DNA from 2 places in the Hydrogenophilus islandicus genome. Region 2 is predicted to be linked to the other one. Evidence: riboswitches for the same ligand, from Rfam matches in the RefSeq annotation. Region 2 holds a riboswitch; the other holds the start of a gene.

Region 1 (7,113 bases), on a different contig from region 2:
TGGAGATCGCCAAGGTCGGGTACGACCCGGTCTATGGCGCGCGGCCGCTCAAGCGGGCGATCCAGGAGCACATCGAGAATCCGCTCGCCAAAGCGATCCTCGAAGGGCGCTTCGGTCCGAAGGATACGATCCGGGTCGACGTGCGCAACGGTCAGTTTGTCTTCGAGAAAGCGTAATTGACCGCTCGATTCGCATTGATTGCGAAGCGCAGCCACCCGCTCACCTGGCAAAAGGTGCGCGGGTGGCTCGCGCTGCTGCTGAGCTTATTCCTTTTTCCGCTCCCCGTGGGGGCGGTGAGCGTGGTGGACGATACCGGGGTAGAGGTGACGCTCACCCAGCCCGCGCGGCGGATTGTGAGCCTTGCGCCGCACCTCACCGAAAACCTCTATGCCGCAGGCGTCGGTGACCGGGTGGTGGCGACCGTCGACTACAGCGACTATCCCCCCGAGGCGGCGCGGCTCCCCCGCGTCGGCGGCTACTCGCGGCTTGACCTTGAGGCGATCGTCGCCTACCAGCCTGACCTGGTCGTTGTCTGGGCAAGCGGCAACCCGCGCGATCTCGTCACCCGGTTGGCTGCGCTCGGCATTCCGGTCTACCGCTCCCAGCCCGCTCGCCTGGAGGATATTCCCCGGACGTTGCGCAACCTCGCAGAGCTTGCCGGCGACCCTGCTGCGGGCGAGGCGGCTGCTGAGGCTTTTACCCAACGCATGGCGCTCCTCGCGTCGCGCTATAGTCACCGGCCGCCGGTCCGCGTCTTCTACCAGATTTGGGATCGGCCGTTGCGCACCGTCGGCGGGCAGCAGATCCTCTCCGACGTGATGCGCCTCTGTGGCGGGACGAACGTCTTCGGCCACTTGGAGCTCCTTGCACCGACCGTTTCCGTTGAAGCGGTGCTCGCTGCCAATCCCGAGGTGATCGTCGCGAGCGGCATGGGGGAGGAGCGCCCCGACTGGCTCGACGCCTGGCGCGCGTGGCCGATGCTCACCGCAGTTCGCGCCGAAAACCTCGTCTTTATCCCGCCGGCGCTCCTGCAGCGTCCGACGCCGCGGCTCCTCGACGGCGCCGAACGGCTCTGCGAAGCGCTGGAGGAGGCGCGCCGCAAACGGGGGGATCAACCGGCTGCACCCGCCGGCACGAAGTAGCGACGGGGGCTTGTGCCGCACGCAACGAGCGGAAGCCCATAGAGCGCGCTCAGCCGCTCGGCAGTCAGCAGCGCCGCAGCCGTGCCCACCTCGACACCCCCTTGACCATCCATGAGGACCACCCCCGTCGCATAGCGCGCCGCCCAGTTGGGGTCGTGGAGCGCGGTGACGATCGCCGCCCCTTCGCGGCGCCGCGCCTCAAGCCGTTCGAAGATCGCCAGCTGGTGGCGCAGGTCGAGGTGGTTGGTCGGCTCGTCGAGGAGATAGAGGTGCGGTTGTTGGGTGAAGAGCGCGGCGATCGCGACCCGCTGCCGTTCGCCCCCCGAGAGGGTGACTACGAGCCGCTCCTCGAACCCAACAAGGTCGGTTTCGGCGAGCGCTGCGCGGGCAATCGCCCAGTCGCGCGCTCCTTCCCACCCCCAGCGCCCGACGTGGGGGTGGCGCCCGATGAGCGCCGCCTCCCAGACCGTCGCATCGTCGGGGAGCAGCGGATTTTGCCCCAACCAGCCGCGCCACTTCGCAAGTTCCCGCGCAGGCCACGCCGAGAGAGGCCGCCCCGCGAGCACGACGCTGCCAGAAGCAGCAGGGGTGAGCCCGGCAAGTGTCGCGAGGAGTGTCGATTTGCCGACACCGTTCGGGCCCAGAACCGCCCACCACGACCCCGCAGTGACCTGCCAGGAGAGGTCGCGGCAGAGGATATTGCCGCCGACGGCGAGGGTGAGTTGCTCGCACGCGACCAGCACCTCGCTCATCGCGCTCCTCCGTAACCGCGCGCGTGGGTCAGCAGCCAGAGGAAGAAGGGGACCCCAAGGAGCGCGGTGACCACGCCGACCGGCAACTGGAGCGGCGCCCAGAGCGAGCGGGCAGCAGTGTCGGCGACCAGCAAGAGGAGCCCTCCGGCCAAGGGGGTGGTCGGCAGCAGCCAGCGCAGGTCAGACCCGAGGAGCATCCGCATCGCGTGCGGGACGATCAGCCCGACAAACCCGACCGAGCCGACGAGCGTCACTGCGGTTGCGGTCAGGAGCGAAGCGACCCCATAGAGCCCCCAACCGATGAGCACAACCGGAACGCCCAGGCTGCGCGCCTTCTCCGGGCCGTAGGCAAGGAGATTGAGGTCACGCCCCCAGGGGAGGAGCAGCGCCACCGCAGTGAGGAGCACGGCAAAGGGCCAGGGGGAGAGCGTCGCGTGCGCCGCGTCACCCATCAACCAAAAGAGCATCGAGTGGAGACGCTGTTCGGGCGCCAAAGTGAGCATCAACGCGACGATCGCACCACCGCCAGAGGCGACGATCACGCCGGTGAGGATGAGCCGCGTCGCAGACCAGGGACCAGAGCCGTGCGCCAGCGCAAAGACGAGCGCCATCGCGGTGACCGCGCCGGCAAAAGCAGCCCCCGTCACCGTGACCGCTGCGGCGCCAAAGAGCAGCGCCGCGAGCGCCCCCACGGCAGCGCCACTCGAAACCCCCAAGAGGTATGGGTCGGCGAGGGGATTGCGCAGCAGCGTCTGCATGAGGAGCCCGGCAAGCGCCAAGAGCGCTCCGGCGCTCCACGCGGCGAGCGCCCGCTCGAGCCTCAGCCCCCACACCACCGCGTGCGCGGGGTGGTCGCTCCGCACAAGCGCCGCGGGAAGCTCGGGCAGTGCCACCGGATAGGAGCCGGTGGCGAGCGCCGCGGCAAGGCCGCCGCCCGTGAGCACGACCAGAGCGAGGAGCACCACCAGACGGCGGCCGGAAACGCGCACCGATCGGCTCAATCGCGATAGCGCAACCCGACGAAGAGGGTTTGTCCCGGTTGCCGGTAGGTGGCGGCGGTCTCATACCTCTGGTCGAAGAGGTTCGCGAGTTGCGCTTCCAACCGCCACCCTTTGGTCAGCGCGTAGTGCCACCAGAGGTCGGTGCGGCCAAAACCGTCGAGTCGGGTGGTGTTGCGGACATCGTCCCACCGCGGGCGTTGCGCATTGACGTCGACCCCCGCTTGCCAGCGACCGGCGTCGTACGCCACCTGTCCGGACAAAGCGGCTGGTGCGCGACGGGGGAGGCGTCTGCCCGTCGCCTCGTCGGTGGCGTCGAGCCAGTCGGCCGCGAGCCTCACCCGCCACGCGCCGATGTGACTGCCGAGCGCTCCTTCCACCCCTTTGAGTCGCGCCCGGTTGACGTTCACCGGGGGCCAACCCGCGATCAGGTTTTTGACCCGGGCGTCAAAGAGGGTGAGCTCGGCGTGGGTGCGGTCACGCTGCCAACGGATGCCCGCCTCTTTCTCATAAGCGGTCTCCGGTTTGAGGTCGGGGTTGCCGACGCCAAACCCCGTGTCGGGCCAGTAGAGCTGGTTGAAGGTTGGCGCGTTGAAGGCGCTACTCACCGCCACCCGCGCTTGCCACTCCGGCGCGATCTGGTAGCGGTAACCCGCCTGGCCGGTCGTTTTGCCGCCAAACTGGCTGTTGTCGTCATAGCGCGCGGTCAATTGCCAGCCGTGGCGGCCGACTTCTCCTTGCCAGCCGAGGAGATAGCCACGCACCACCCGCCGCGTTCGGGTGTAGGCGGTGGTGGCGTCAACCTCCGTGCCAGTGAGGTCGAACGCGGCAAGGAGTGTGCCGAGCGGCAGGGCGACCTCATTTTGCCACTGGAGCTGCCGCTGGTCGGTGGCATAGCGGCTTCGGCTCGTCGCGCTGGCAAGGGAGATCAACGCGTCGCGGGTGGCGCCAAGGCGAACAGTGGTGAGCCACTCGTCGGTCACCGGCGCGCGGAGGTAGAGTTGCCCACTGGTCAAATCCTTATGGAGCATCGGATTGAAACTGCCAGCCCCCCAGGTGTCGTACTCGTTGCGGCCGCGCGTCGCCCACGTCTGAACGCCCACCTCACCCCCTGCGGGGAGGGCCCAAGCGAGATGGGCGGAGGCAAAGCGGTTCCACCAACCGTCGCGGTCGTCCTGGTGACCGAAGTTCTTGGCGGTGGTGGCGTCGAACCCTCCCGTTCCTTCGCCGCCAACATCCAAGGTGTAACGAAACCCCCCGTCGGAGCCGGAAATGCCGGTGGTTCCGCGAAAGGTTTGGTTGCTGCCGTAGCCGAGCGCCGCACGGCGGTGGAATCCTTCTTCCCCGCGCCGGGTGAAGATCTGCACTACCCCGCCGATCGTCTCAGACCCGTAAAGGGCGCTTGCTGGACCGCGGACGATTTCGATCCGATCGATGAGTTCGAGCGGAATCGCCTCGAGCGTCGGGGTCCCTAAGGTTGCCGAGCCGATGCGCATCCCGTCGACAAGGAGAAGGGTGTGGCGCGATTCGGCCCCCCGGAGAAAAAGAAACGCCGATGACCCTGCGCCGCCATTTTGCGCGATGCGCACGCCCGGTGTCTGGGCAAGGAGCTCGACCAGGGTGGCGGCGCCGCTCGCTTCGATCTCGTCGCGGGTCAGCACCGTGACGGCGGCGAGACTCTGGTCGGTGCGCGTCGCGATCCGGCTCGCTGTTACTGTGATCTCGGCAAGCGTCGGATCACTTGCGGGTAGCGTTTCGCCCCATGCGGGCAGGGGGGTCAAAGAGGTGAGAAAAGGGAGCGCGCAAGCGACTGCTTGCGATACGCGCAAATGGATGGACATGGCGAGAACTCCAATCACCGGCCATTCCCCCGTGGCCGAGAACCGAAACTCCTTCGCGGCCGGTCTCCGGGCTTGGAAGCAAACCGAACGCCGCCTTCCCGAACAGCCCACCCGCAAGGCGAGCAGCGCTGTCAGTGGCGTTGTGGCGTCGGTAGAATCTTCCCTACCGTTGCGGGGGCAGCAGCGGCTTTGCGCAGCATATGCGCACACCGCTTTCCCGTTTCACCGCAACCGCACGAACGGCAGTTGCGGCACCGCGAAGCATGGAAGGCGAAATTATAACTTCCCGAGCGACTCGCGTCTAGCAGCGGCCGAGGTCGAGGTCGACCGCTTTCGCCGCTTTTGCGCCGCTCGCGATCGCCGAAACGACGTTGGGAAAGTCGCGGTTGGCGGCGTCTCCTGCAGCGTAGAGGCGCGGGAGCGTTGTTCGCCCCCACGCGTCGGTCAGCAGATACCCCTCCGCGTCGCGGTGGAGCGCTTCCGCCGCATCGCCGAGCGCGGCGACGATTCCCTCAATGTTCGGGGTGTAACCAAGCAACAGGTGGAGCCGGTCGATCTGGGCTTCGTCAATTGCGTGATCGCCGTGGTGCCACGTCGCGACGAGCGCGCCCCCTTCCCGGCGAAGGGCGCGGAGGCGGGCGTGCGGGTAGAGCCGGAGACGGTCAGGGTAGTGGGCAACCGCTTCCCGGAGGTGGCGCTGGGCGCGCGGCGCTGAGCGGCACAGGAGAATCGTTCGCCCCCCCGCTTCGAGCACCATCTTGGCGTTCTCAAAGCCGTTGTCGCCACAGCCGACAATGAGGACCGTTTTGTCGCGGCAGGCGTCGAGGTGACAGAAGGCGTAGGGCCCAAAGGCGATCTCGTCGGGCGCCAACGTCTCGATTCCGGCAACATCGACGAAGCTCTCCAGCCCGCGAAAGCGCAAGCCCGTTGCGAGAATCACTGCGGCGGCAGCCAGCGGTTCGGGGGTTTCAGCAAAGTGGAGCCGCCACCCTTGCGGGGTGGCGATAAGGCGCGTGACGTGGTGGTTGCAGAGGAGCGGAATCTGCCGCTGCGCAATGTGGGCGACGAACTGCGCGCTCATCGCGGTGCCAGTGAGTCCCGGTAGCCCCAACACCCATTCGTTGGGGAGAAAGTTGTAGCGCAGTGTCCCGCCCGGCTCGTCGGCCGCTTCAATCACCACCGGGGCGTAGCCCAGCAGCTGCGCCCAGAGGGCGGCGGAAAGCCCCGCCGGACCGGAGCCGATCACCGCAACGGTCAGAGAATCTGACATGCTTCGTCGAAGGTGAGTCTGGGGCTGCGAGGAAAGAGTTTGCTCGGGTCGCCGACGCCGAGGTTAACCAGAAAGAGCGAACGGATCGTCGTCCCGGCGAAGAAGAGCTCGTCGGCCCGCGCCTTGTTGAAGCCTGCCATCGGCCCGCAGTCGAGTCCGAGCGCTCGGGCGGCAAGAATCAGGTAGGCGCCTTGGAGGGCCGCGTCGCGAAAAGCGGTCTCCCGAGCAAGCGCTTCGTTGCCGACAAACCACGACCGCGCGTCGGTGTGGGGGAAGAGTTTCGGCAGCTGCTCGTAGAAGGCGAGGTCGTAGCCGATGAGGACGGTGACCGGCGCGGCCATCGTCTTCGCGACGTTGCCGGGGTCGAGCGTCTCCTTCAGTTTCGCTTTCGCTTCGGGCGATTTGATGAAGCGAAAGCGCGCCGGGCAGCCGTTTGCAGACGTGGGGCCCCATTTGAGGAGCTCATAGAGGGCGTGGAGCGTCTCGTCGGGGATCGGGTCGGGAAGAAAGCCGTTGTGGGAACGCGCTTCGGTAAAGAGCTGCGCGAGCGCTTCATTGGGAAGGGTCGGTTTCATCGCAATCTCCGGAGTACACCCTCTCCAATGATACGCGAAATGGGCCGCGAAGCTAGGGGTCGAGGAGCACCAGGTTGTCGCGATGGATCAACTCGGGTTCTTCGAGGTAACCTAAGAGCGCCTCGATCCGCTGGCTCGGTTGCCCGGCGATCAGCCGGGTTTCGTGGGCGGGGTAGTTGATGAGCCCCCGCGCCACCTCCCGTCCGTCGGGGGCGCGGCACGAGACGACCGAACCGCGAGGGAACTCCCCCTCGCAGCGGGTTACCCCAACCGGAAGGAGGCTCTTCCCGGCACGCAACGCCGCGACTGCACCGGCGTCAAGCCAGAGGGTCCCGGCGGTTTTGAGATGGTCGGCAAGCCACTGTTTGCGCGCCGCCAGGGGGGTTGCGCGCGCTTTGAGCCACGTGCCGAGCGCCTCGCCTGCGGCAAGGCGAAGCAGCACGTCGGGGGCACGTCCCGAGGCGATCACCGTATGGGCGCCACTTCGGCTTGCGCGCTGCGCTGCGCGTACCTTGGTGATCATTCCCCCTTTGCT
Region 2 (7,113 bases):
CGCACGATCCGCTCCTCGGGCCACGACGCCTTCTGAACGACGAGCACGGGGCTCTCAGGTTGCCAGCCTGCGGCGAGGAACGCCCGCTCCACCTCGCGCGTCAGGGTGATCGAGAGGAAGAGGCAGACGGTGGCGTGGTGGGCCGCGAGCGCTTCGAGCGTCTCCCCATCGGGCATCGGTGTCCGCCCCTCGGCGCGGGTGAGGATCACCGTCTGGGTCACCTCGGGGAGGGTGAGCGATTCGCCCGCTGCGGCAGCTGCGGCAAAGGCCGAGGAGACTCCGGGGACGACCCGCCATGGGACCGCAGCGCGATCAAGGAGCCGCGCCATCTCGGTGAGCGCACCGTAGAGCGTGGGATCCCCGGTCTGCAACCGCACCACCGTCGCGTGGCGGTGCGCTCGGGTGGTGAGCCATTCAGCGATCTCCTCAAGCGTCATCCCTTTGGAGTCGGCGATCTCGGCGTGCGGGGGGGCATACCGCGCCACCGCCTCATCGACGAGCGAGCCGGCGTAGAGGACCGCCCCTGCTTCCGCAAGGAGCCGCTGCCCCTTGACGGTGATCAGTTCGGGGTCTCCGGGCCCAGCGCCGACAAACCAGACGGTGCCGCACGGGGCGGTTGCGGTCGGGTGGGGGGCGGTGGTCGTCATCGCGCCAAATCGACCGCCATTACGCAGCGCGGGTGAGGCGAGCGGTAAACAGGGTATCGTCGCCGATCCACGCGCGTGCCTGCTTCGCCGCGGCAAGCAGCGCCAAGTCGAGCGCCGGTTCGATGACGAGTACCGCGAGGTAGGCCGCGCCAAAGGTGGCGATCTCAGCCCCCGCCTCGGCACCCAACCCGAGGAACGCCCAGAAGGCGACCCAGAGGACGACACCCCCCTGGAAGGTGAGCGAGAGGCGGAAGACGTCGCGGTAGCGGAGTTCCGTGTAGGGGGTATCGGGCGCGATCGTCCGCTTCGCAACTGCGGCAACGGCAAAGAGCGGCGCCAAAAGGGTGGTCACGTTGGCAAAGTATTGGGGAAGGTCGCTTGGGGCGAAAAAGAGCCCTTGAACGAGGAGCGCCAACGCGAGCCCGATTGCGGCGGGGGCTAAGCCAAAGAGGAGAAAGAGGGTGCTGCCGAGGATCAGATGGACTTCGGAGACCCCGACTGGCGGGTGGGGTAGGATCTCAAACGCCGCAAAGGCGACCGCAAAGGCGCTCGCCGAGCGGATGAAGAGGCGGAGAAGGCGGCCACTCAGGTTCAGCGGCACCGCTGCGCTTGCGGCGCGAAGGGCATCAGCGGCCGCTTTCACCGCAGCGCCCAATGCGATGATGCCGGTGCCGTAAGAGAGCGCCATTTTGGCTCCAGTCAGCAGTCCAGGTTCGATATGCATCGCCAATTCCTCCGAGTTGGTGGTGATGAACGGTGCGTTGGGGGAATTGCGGCGAGCGGAACGGGACCAAGACGAAGGAGCGACACCTACGGCTCAGCCCCCGCTTGCCGACACCCCGCGGCACAGAGGGGTTATCGCGTGTGCGTCGGTCTCCTGGCTTGCCGTCATCCTGCGCACGGCGTCTTCCCAAAGCAGCGCTTCAGTGACCTGGTGCCGTGTCAGTCGGGCTTACAGTAGCGGGGGCTGCGCCGGATTTGCACCGGACTTCCCATGCGGCAGTGTGCCGCGAACGCCACACGCAAGGGCGATTATCGAGAATCTCAACCTGCGTGTCAATACGGCGCGGGCTCGAGGAGAAAACGGGCGTGGGTGATCCCCGCCTGCGTCAAGGTGACCATTAGCTGCGCCGCGCTTTCAAAGGGGACCGCGCGGTGGACGGCGAGAAGCACCGGAGGGGCGTCGCTTCCGGCCGCGGCAAGGGGTTCCAGGCGCCGCAACAGCTCGGTGCGGTCGATCGGGTCACTGTTCCAGAGCAACTGCCCGTCGGGAAGGAGCGTCAGGGTCACCGCGTCGCGCGCGGCCGTCTGCGGCGAGGAGGTGGCGCGGGGGAGGTCTGTCCGCACCGCGTGGAGGAGCGTCGGCGCGGTGACGAGCAGAATCACCAGCAGCACCAGGAGGACGTCGACAAGCGGCACGACGTTGATCGTCGGCGGGGGAGTGTGGCGGCTCTTGACAGCGAGAAACGGCGGGCGGGCCATAGGGGTTACCGTGCGGTTGTCGTCTGCGGGTCGGCGGAAGGGGCGTCGAGGGTAAGCAGCAGGTAGCACTCGTGGGCGAACGCCTCATATTCGGGGACGACGAGGCGGTTGCTGCGCGCGAAGAGGTTGTGGGCGATCGCAGCAGGGATCGCGACGGCAAGGCCGATCGCGGTCATGATGAGCGCCTCCCCAACGGGTCCGGCGACGGCAGCGAGCGTCGCTTCGCCCGATTGCGCGATCGCCGCCAACGCGTGGTAGATGCTCCAGACGGTCCCAAAGAGCCCGATGTAGGGGGCAGTATTCGCCGCAGTCGCGAGGAGCGTCAACCCCCACTCGCGCTCCGCGACCTCTCGTTCGAGCTGGTTCTGGAGGGCGCGGTAGAGGCGCTCGGCGCGGTGGGCAGGGTCACCCACGCCGGGGCGGTCGAGTGAAACCACCGCGCACGCCGCAAGGCGCCCAAAGGGGTGGCGCTGCGCTTCAGGTGTGCGCGCAAGAGGCGCGAGTTCCGCGCCGTCGCTCACCTCGGCAAAGGCGGCGCGAAACGCGCGAATGAGCGGCCGTTGGCGTAGCGCGAGCCACATCCGTGCGCCGACGACGGCGAGCATTCCGGCAAAAAGCGCAGCGAGGAGCAGAAGAACGCTCCACCCCACAGGATCGAGGCGCGCGAAAAAAGAGGAATGCGGGGAGAGGTTGAACAGGGGTGTCATCGCGGAAAACCTTTACGGGGCTATTGTCCTCTATTGGAGCTGGAATCGGAACGGCTGGCGGACGACTACCTGCCGAGTGCGCCACTCGGGAGGCAGCGAACAGCGCCAACTTTTCACCACCTCGAGCGCTGCGCGCACAAGGAGCGGATGGCGCGCAGTCGTTTGCGCTTTGTCCTGCTCGGCTGCAGCGATCGTTCCGTCGCCGTTCACCGTCACCAGGACAACCACCGTCCCCTCCTCCCCGAGCCGCCGCGCAACCGGCGGGTAGTCGGGCGGCGGGCGGTGGCTGCAGAAGACGGAGAGGGGTTGGTCGGGAGAGGGGGCAGTAGTGAGCGGGGAGGGGACCGGCGCTGCGGGGAGCGGGGAGGCTGCGGCAAGAAGTGAAGGCGCAGCTTGAGGTGGCTCCGGCGCGGGGTCCACTTTGGGGGCTTTGCTTGCGGGGGAGGCCGGTCGATCGCTCGGTGCGTCATGCGCCGCCACCGCTCGAGCAGCGGGAGCTTCGCGAGGCGGTTCGGTGCGCGGCCGGGAAGGGGCGGGGCGGCGAGGCGGTTTGGGCGGCGGGGCGCTTTGTTGTGGTTCTGAAGCGACTGACCGCTCTGCGGTGTGAAGAGCCGGTTCGGGCGGGGTTGAGGGTGCAGGAGCGACGGGAGGCGACATTTCAGCGACCGCTCGCAGCGGTTCTTCACGCTCAGGCACCGGTTCGGCGATTTCTCGCGCCGGTTCATCGCGCTCAGGCGCCGCTTCAACGGGGGGGACAGGCCGCGCCTCTTCCCCTCGAGCTACGCTCGGGGCTGCTGCTTCGGCTGCGGGCGGCAGTGCTACCCACGAGAGAGTTATCGTGCGCGGCGCGGCGAGTTGGGCAACAGGAATGGGCTGGGCCACTGCCGTCGCCAGCGCGACGACAGCGCCCATCCCGCAGAGGAGTGCACCTATTGCGCCTACGCTTTGTTGTCGGCGAGTCCATCGATCCATCACGGCAAGGTTAGCACGGCTCGTCTAGAAACGAACGCGTAACCCGGCCCAGACGGTCCGGCCCGGCCCCGGGACGGCCGTTCCCCACTGCGGGTAGTTGGGGAGCTGCGGGTTGGTCATCGTCGTCCCTTGGCCGACGTACGCCCCGGCAAGCGGGAGTTCATAGGAGCGATCAAAGAGGTTGTCGACGCCAAAGAGGAACGTCGCCTCTTTGCGCCACTGCCAGCTGCCAGCCCAGTGGACGAGCGCGTAGCCCGAGGTGGGGATCTCGTTGCGCATCCGATTCACCCGCGATTTTTGCTCGACCCCTTCGACGATCAGCTGTTGCGACCACGAGCCCTGCTCCTGGGTGAGCCGCAGTTTCACGTTGCGCGGCATCAAGCCGTAGAGGTTGTCGCCCGTCTTTTCGTTGCTGCCGCGGCTGCACGCCAGCGTCGCCCCAAGCCGCCAGCGACCCCAGCTGTTCTCCGCAACCGGGCCGTTGACGGTCAGTTCATGCCCGTAGAGCTTCGCCTTCTGGTTGACATACTTCAGCACGGTGAACCGGTTGGTGAGCGGGGTGGCCCGCGGCGCGTTGGCCGCCGCGTCCCACTGCACGGCGTCGATGTAGTCGTCGATCACCGTATAGTAGGGGCGCCACTCCACCTGCCAGCCGCCCGCTGCCGCTTGCTGCCAGCGCAGCCGCGCGGCGGCGGTGTAGGCTTTCTCGGGTTTCAACGCGGGGTTGCCGATGTAGCCGTTGCCGTCGCCGACGAAGTTGTTCATCAGCGCCGCCATCTGCCAGGTGCTCCACGGGTAGCGCTCGTAGAGGCTCGGCGAACGGACCTGGCGCGCAAGGTCGAGCCCTGCTTGCCACTGTGCGTCGAGCTTCCAGGTGTTGCGCCACACCAGGTTCCAGTTGTTGTCGCGCTGGCTGCGGTCGCCCGCGTTGAACGCGGTGCTGTCGCGCAGCTGGTAGTTGAACATCGGTGCAACGCCGTTGGTGTTGGCGTACCCTTGAACCGGGTCGGCGCTCGTCGCCACCCGCTCGAAACGCACGCCGAGCTCGGTTTGCCAGCGGTGGGTGAGCGCCTGCTCCCATTCGGCGAACGCCGCGGTGCGCGTCCGCTCGCCGTTCTTGATGTTCCAGAAGGTGTTGGGCCACATCCCTCCCCCGGAAGGCGGCCACCAGTCGTCGAGGGTGTAGCGGTTCCACTCGCCCCCCACCCGTACCGTCGCAGTAGTGCTCACCGGCACGGTGGTTTTGACCTTGACTCCGTAGGTGTCACTCGACGCATACATCGGCATCCCAGCAGCGCACGTGGGCCCAAGCGGCGAACATGGGCTACCATTGACCGCAGTGGGTCCGCCAGAAGCACTCCCGTACCAGTAGCGCTTGTCGGCGCCGAAATCCATGTAGTGGTCGACCGACTCGGCGTAGGCGACCGCCTCGAGTTCCCCCCACGCGAAGCGGCCGGTGTAGGTGAGGGTGCCGCGCTTCTCTTCGTTGTCCAAGAGATCCATCCGCTGGTTGGGGTAGAGCTGATAGGGCTGCTTCTGGTAGGCGAGCGCCAAATGGAGCTCGTGCTCGCCGCGCCGCCAGCCGAAATCGACGGCGTGGTTGCGCACGAGGTAGGCGGTGGAGCCCACTTCGTCAGTGGGGAGCGTATGGCCCGGGCGGCCGGTGAAGGTGTAGTTCTTGAACGCGCCGCCAGCGCGGTAGTTGTCGCTCTGCGCGATGCTTCCCAGGTATTGGGCAGCAAACGCATCCGTGCCGTAGAACGCGCCCCATTCGCCGCTCTTGCCGTTGCCGTTATTGCGGTAGAAGGTTGCGAACTCGCCCCCTTTGATCGTTTCGCCTGTGGGAGCAAACGGCGCTTTGCGCGTTTCGACGACGACTGCACCGCCCACCGCGTCCCCGCCGACCGAGACCGGGGTGACGCTGGGGTAGATCGCCACCGACTCCACCGCCGCGCTTGGGGCATAGGAGAGCGGCGTATTCATGTGGTTGGGGCAGGTCGCGGTGAGGTCGGCGCCGTCGATCGATACGCGCAACCGCTCGTCCGCGAGGCCCCGGATCACCGGCAGCGTCGAGATCGTGCCACCGGCCAACGCCGAGACACCGGGCGTTTCGGTGAGGATCGAGACGAGATCTTGATGGGCGCGCCGCAGTCGCGCGATCTCCTCGCTTGAGAGGAACGAGCCGGCGGGGCGGTCGGCGGTGACGGTGATCTCGGGAAGGGTCTGGCCGAGCGCAGCAAAAGAGGAGGTTGCGAGCGCCACCGCAAGCGCCACGCGCGACGGCGGCACGGGGTAACGGCAGGTGCTTTGGGACCACTGGGGCATGATGGGACTCCACGGAAAAACTTCCGGGGATTCTCACGAACTGACCTGGAAGCGTCAATTGACAGGAGTCAACTCGCTTTTGATCCATATCAAGGAAAATGGCCGCAACAAGGGCTATCCTAGCGGTGACGCTTGATCAATTCGTGAGATATACTGTTTTCATGCGCACGCGAACGACGGCTGCCGCCGTAGCCTTGTGGTGGCTGCTCACCGCCCTCTTTCCCCTGATCTCCTGGCAGGTTGAAGCTGCCGGGCGAGACGCTGACGTTTGTTTCGCCCCAGTCAGCTTCCCCCTGACCAGTTCTCCGAACGCCTCACGTCACGGGGCTGAACACTGGGGCTCTGCCGATTCGCTTGCGGCGTGCGGCTATTGCCTCTTTGCCGCCACCCATCCTGGGCTGGTGCCAACGGTGACGGTGGACGAGGCCGTGCGCACGATTTCCGTTGCGCCTGTTGCTCTTCCGGCGCAATCCAACACGCCACTTCATCTCTCGCTCCTCCCACCGGTCCGTGCCCCTCCCTGTTGATCGCTTTGCCATTGCTGTGGGTCGATCATCCAGGAGGGATAAATGTTGCAGGGAAGCGGTTTTTTTGCCCGCATTGCTGCGCTGTTCGCAGTGATCGCGGCGGCGGTGCTCACAGGTTGCGAAAAGAGCCCCCCTTTTCACGCGCAGGAGATCACGGGTGCTGACTATGGACGCGACTTCGCCCTACCTGACACTGAAGGGCGGGTGCGGACGCTCGCCGATTTCCGCGGCGAGGTGGTCGGGCTCTACTTCGGGTTCATCCAGTGCCCCGATGTCTGCCCCACGGCCCTCTCCCGTGCGGTCGAGGTGAAGCGGCTCCTCGGGGAGAAGGGGGAGCGTTTTCGCGTCCTCTTTGTCACCGTCGACCCGGAGCGCGACACGCCCGAGGTCGTGCGCGCTTACCTTGCGGCGTTTGACCCCTCCTTCGTCGGCTTGATTCCGCCTGACGCGGCA

What was found. Region 2 has a riboswitch for cobalamin ahead of ACYQ6T_RS04610 (energy-coupling factor ABC transporter permease). Riboswitches for the same ligand answer to the same signal wherever they lie in the genome.
Region 1: it holds a riboswitch for cobalamin, as region 2 does, so the genes downstream of both, ACYQ6T_RS03300 (TonB-dependent receptor domain-containing protein) here and ACYQ6T_RS04610 (energy-coupling factor ABC transporter permease) in region 2, are expected to answer to the same signal.

Annotation. Positions count from the first base shown of each region.
Region 1 covers NZ_BAAHXE010000006.1:4,992-12,104, reverse strand. Annotated here, with positions in the region: gene clpB (ATP-dependent chaperone ClpB) at 1-176, shown strand, start outside; gene ACYQ6T_RS03315 (cobalamin-binding protein) at 234-1,142, shown strand; gene ACYQ6T_RS03310 (ABC transporter ATP-binding protein) at 1,112-1,894, opposite strand; gene ACYQ6T_RS03305 (FecCD family ABC transporter permease) at 1,891-2,883, opposite strand; gene ACYQ6T_RS03300 (TonB-dependent receptor domain-containing protein) at 2,892-4,733, opposite strand; cobalamin riboswitch at 4,774-5,007, opposite strand; gene ACYQ6T_RS03295 (NAD(P)/FAD-dependent oxidoreductase) at 5,035-6,003, opposite strand; gene ACYQ6T_RS03290 (malonic semialdehyde reductase) at 5,988-6,578, opposite strand; gene proB (glutamate 5-kinase) at 6,631-7,113, opposite strand, start outside.
Region 2 covers NZ_BAAHXE010000009.1:41,115-48,227, forward strand. Annotated here, with positions in the region: gene cobM (precorrin-4 C(11)-methyltransferase) at 1-647, opposite strand, end outside; gene ACYQ6T_RS04610 (energy-coupling factor ABC transporter permease) at 667-1,371, opposite strand; cobalamin riboswitch at 1,498-1,688, opposite strand; gene ACYQ6T_RS04615 (ExbD/TolR family protein) at 1,704-2,129, opposite strand; gene ACYQ6T_RS04620 (MotA/TolQ/ExbB proton channel family protein) at 2,135-2,836, opposite strand; gene ACYQ6T_RS04625 (energy transducer TonB) at 2,867-3,748, opposite strand; gene ACYQ6T_RS04630 (TonB-dependent receptor plug domain-containing protein) at 3,833-6,133, opposite strand; gene ACYQ6T_RS04635 (DUF2946 family protein) at 6,295-6,660, shown strand; gene ACYQ6T_RS04640 (SCO family protein) at 6,703-7,113, shown strand, end outside.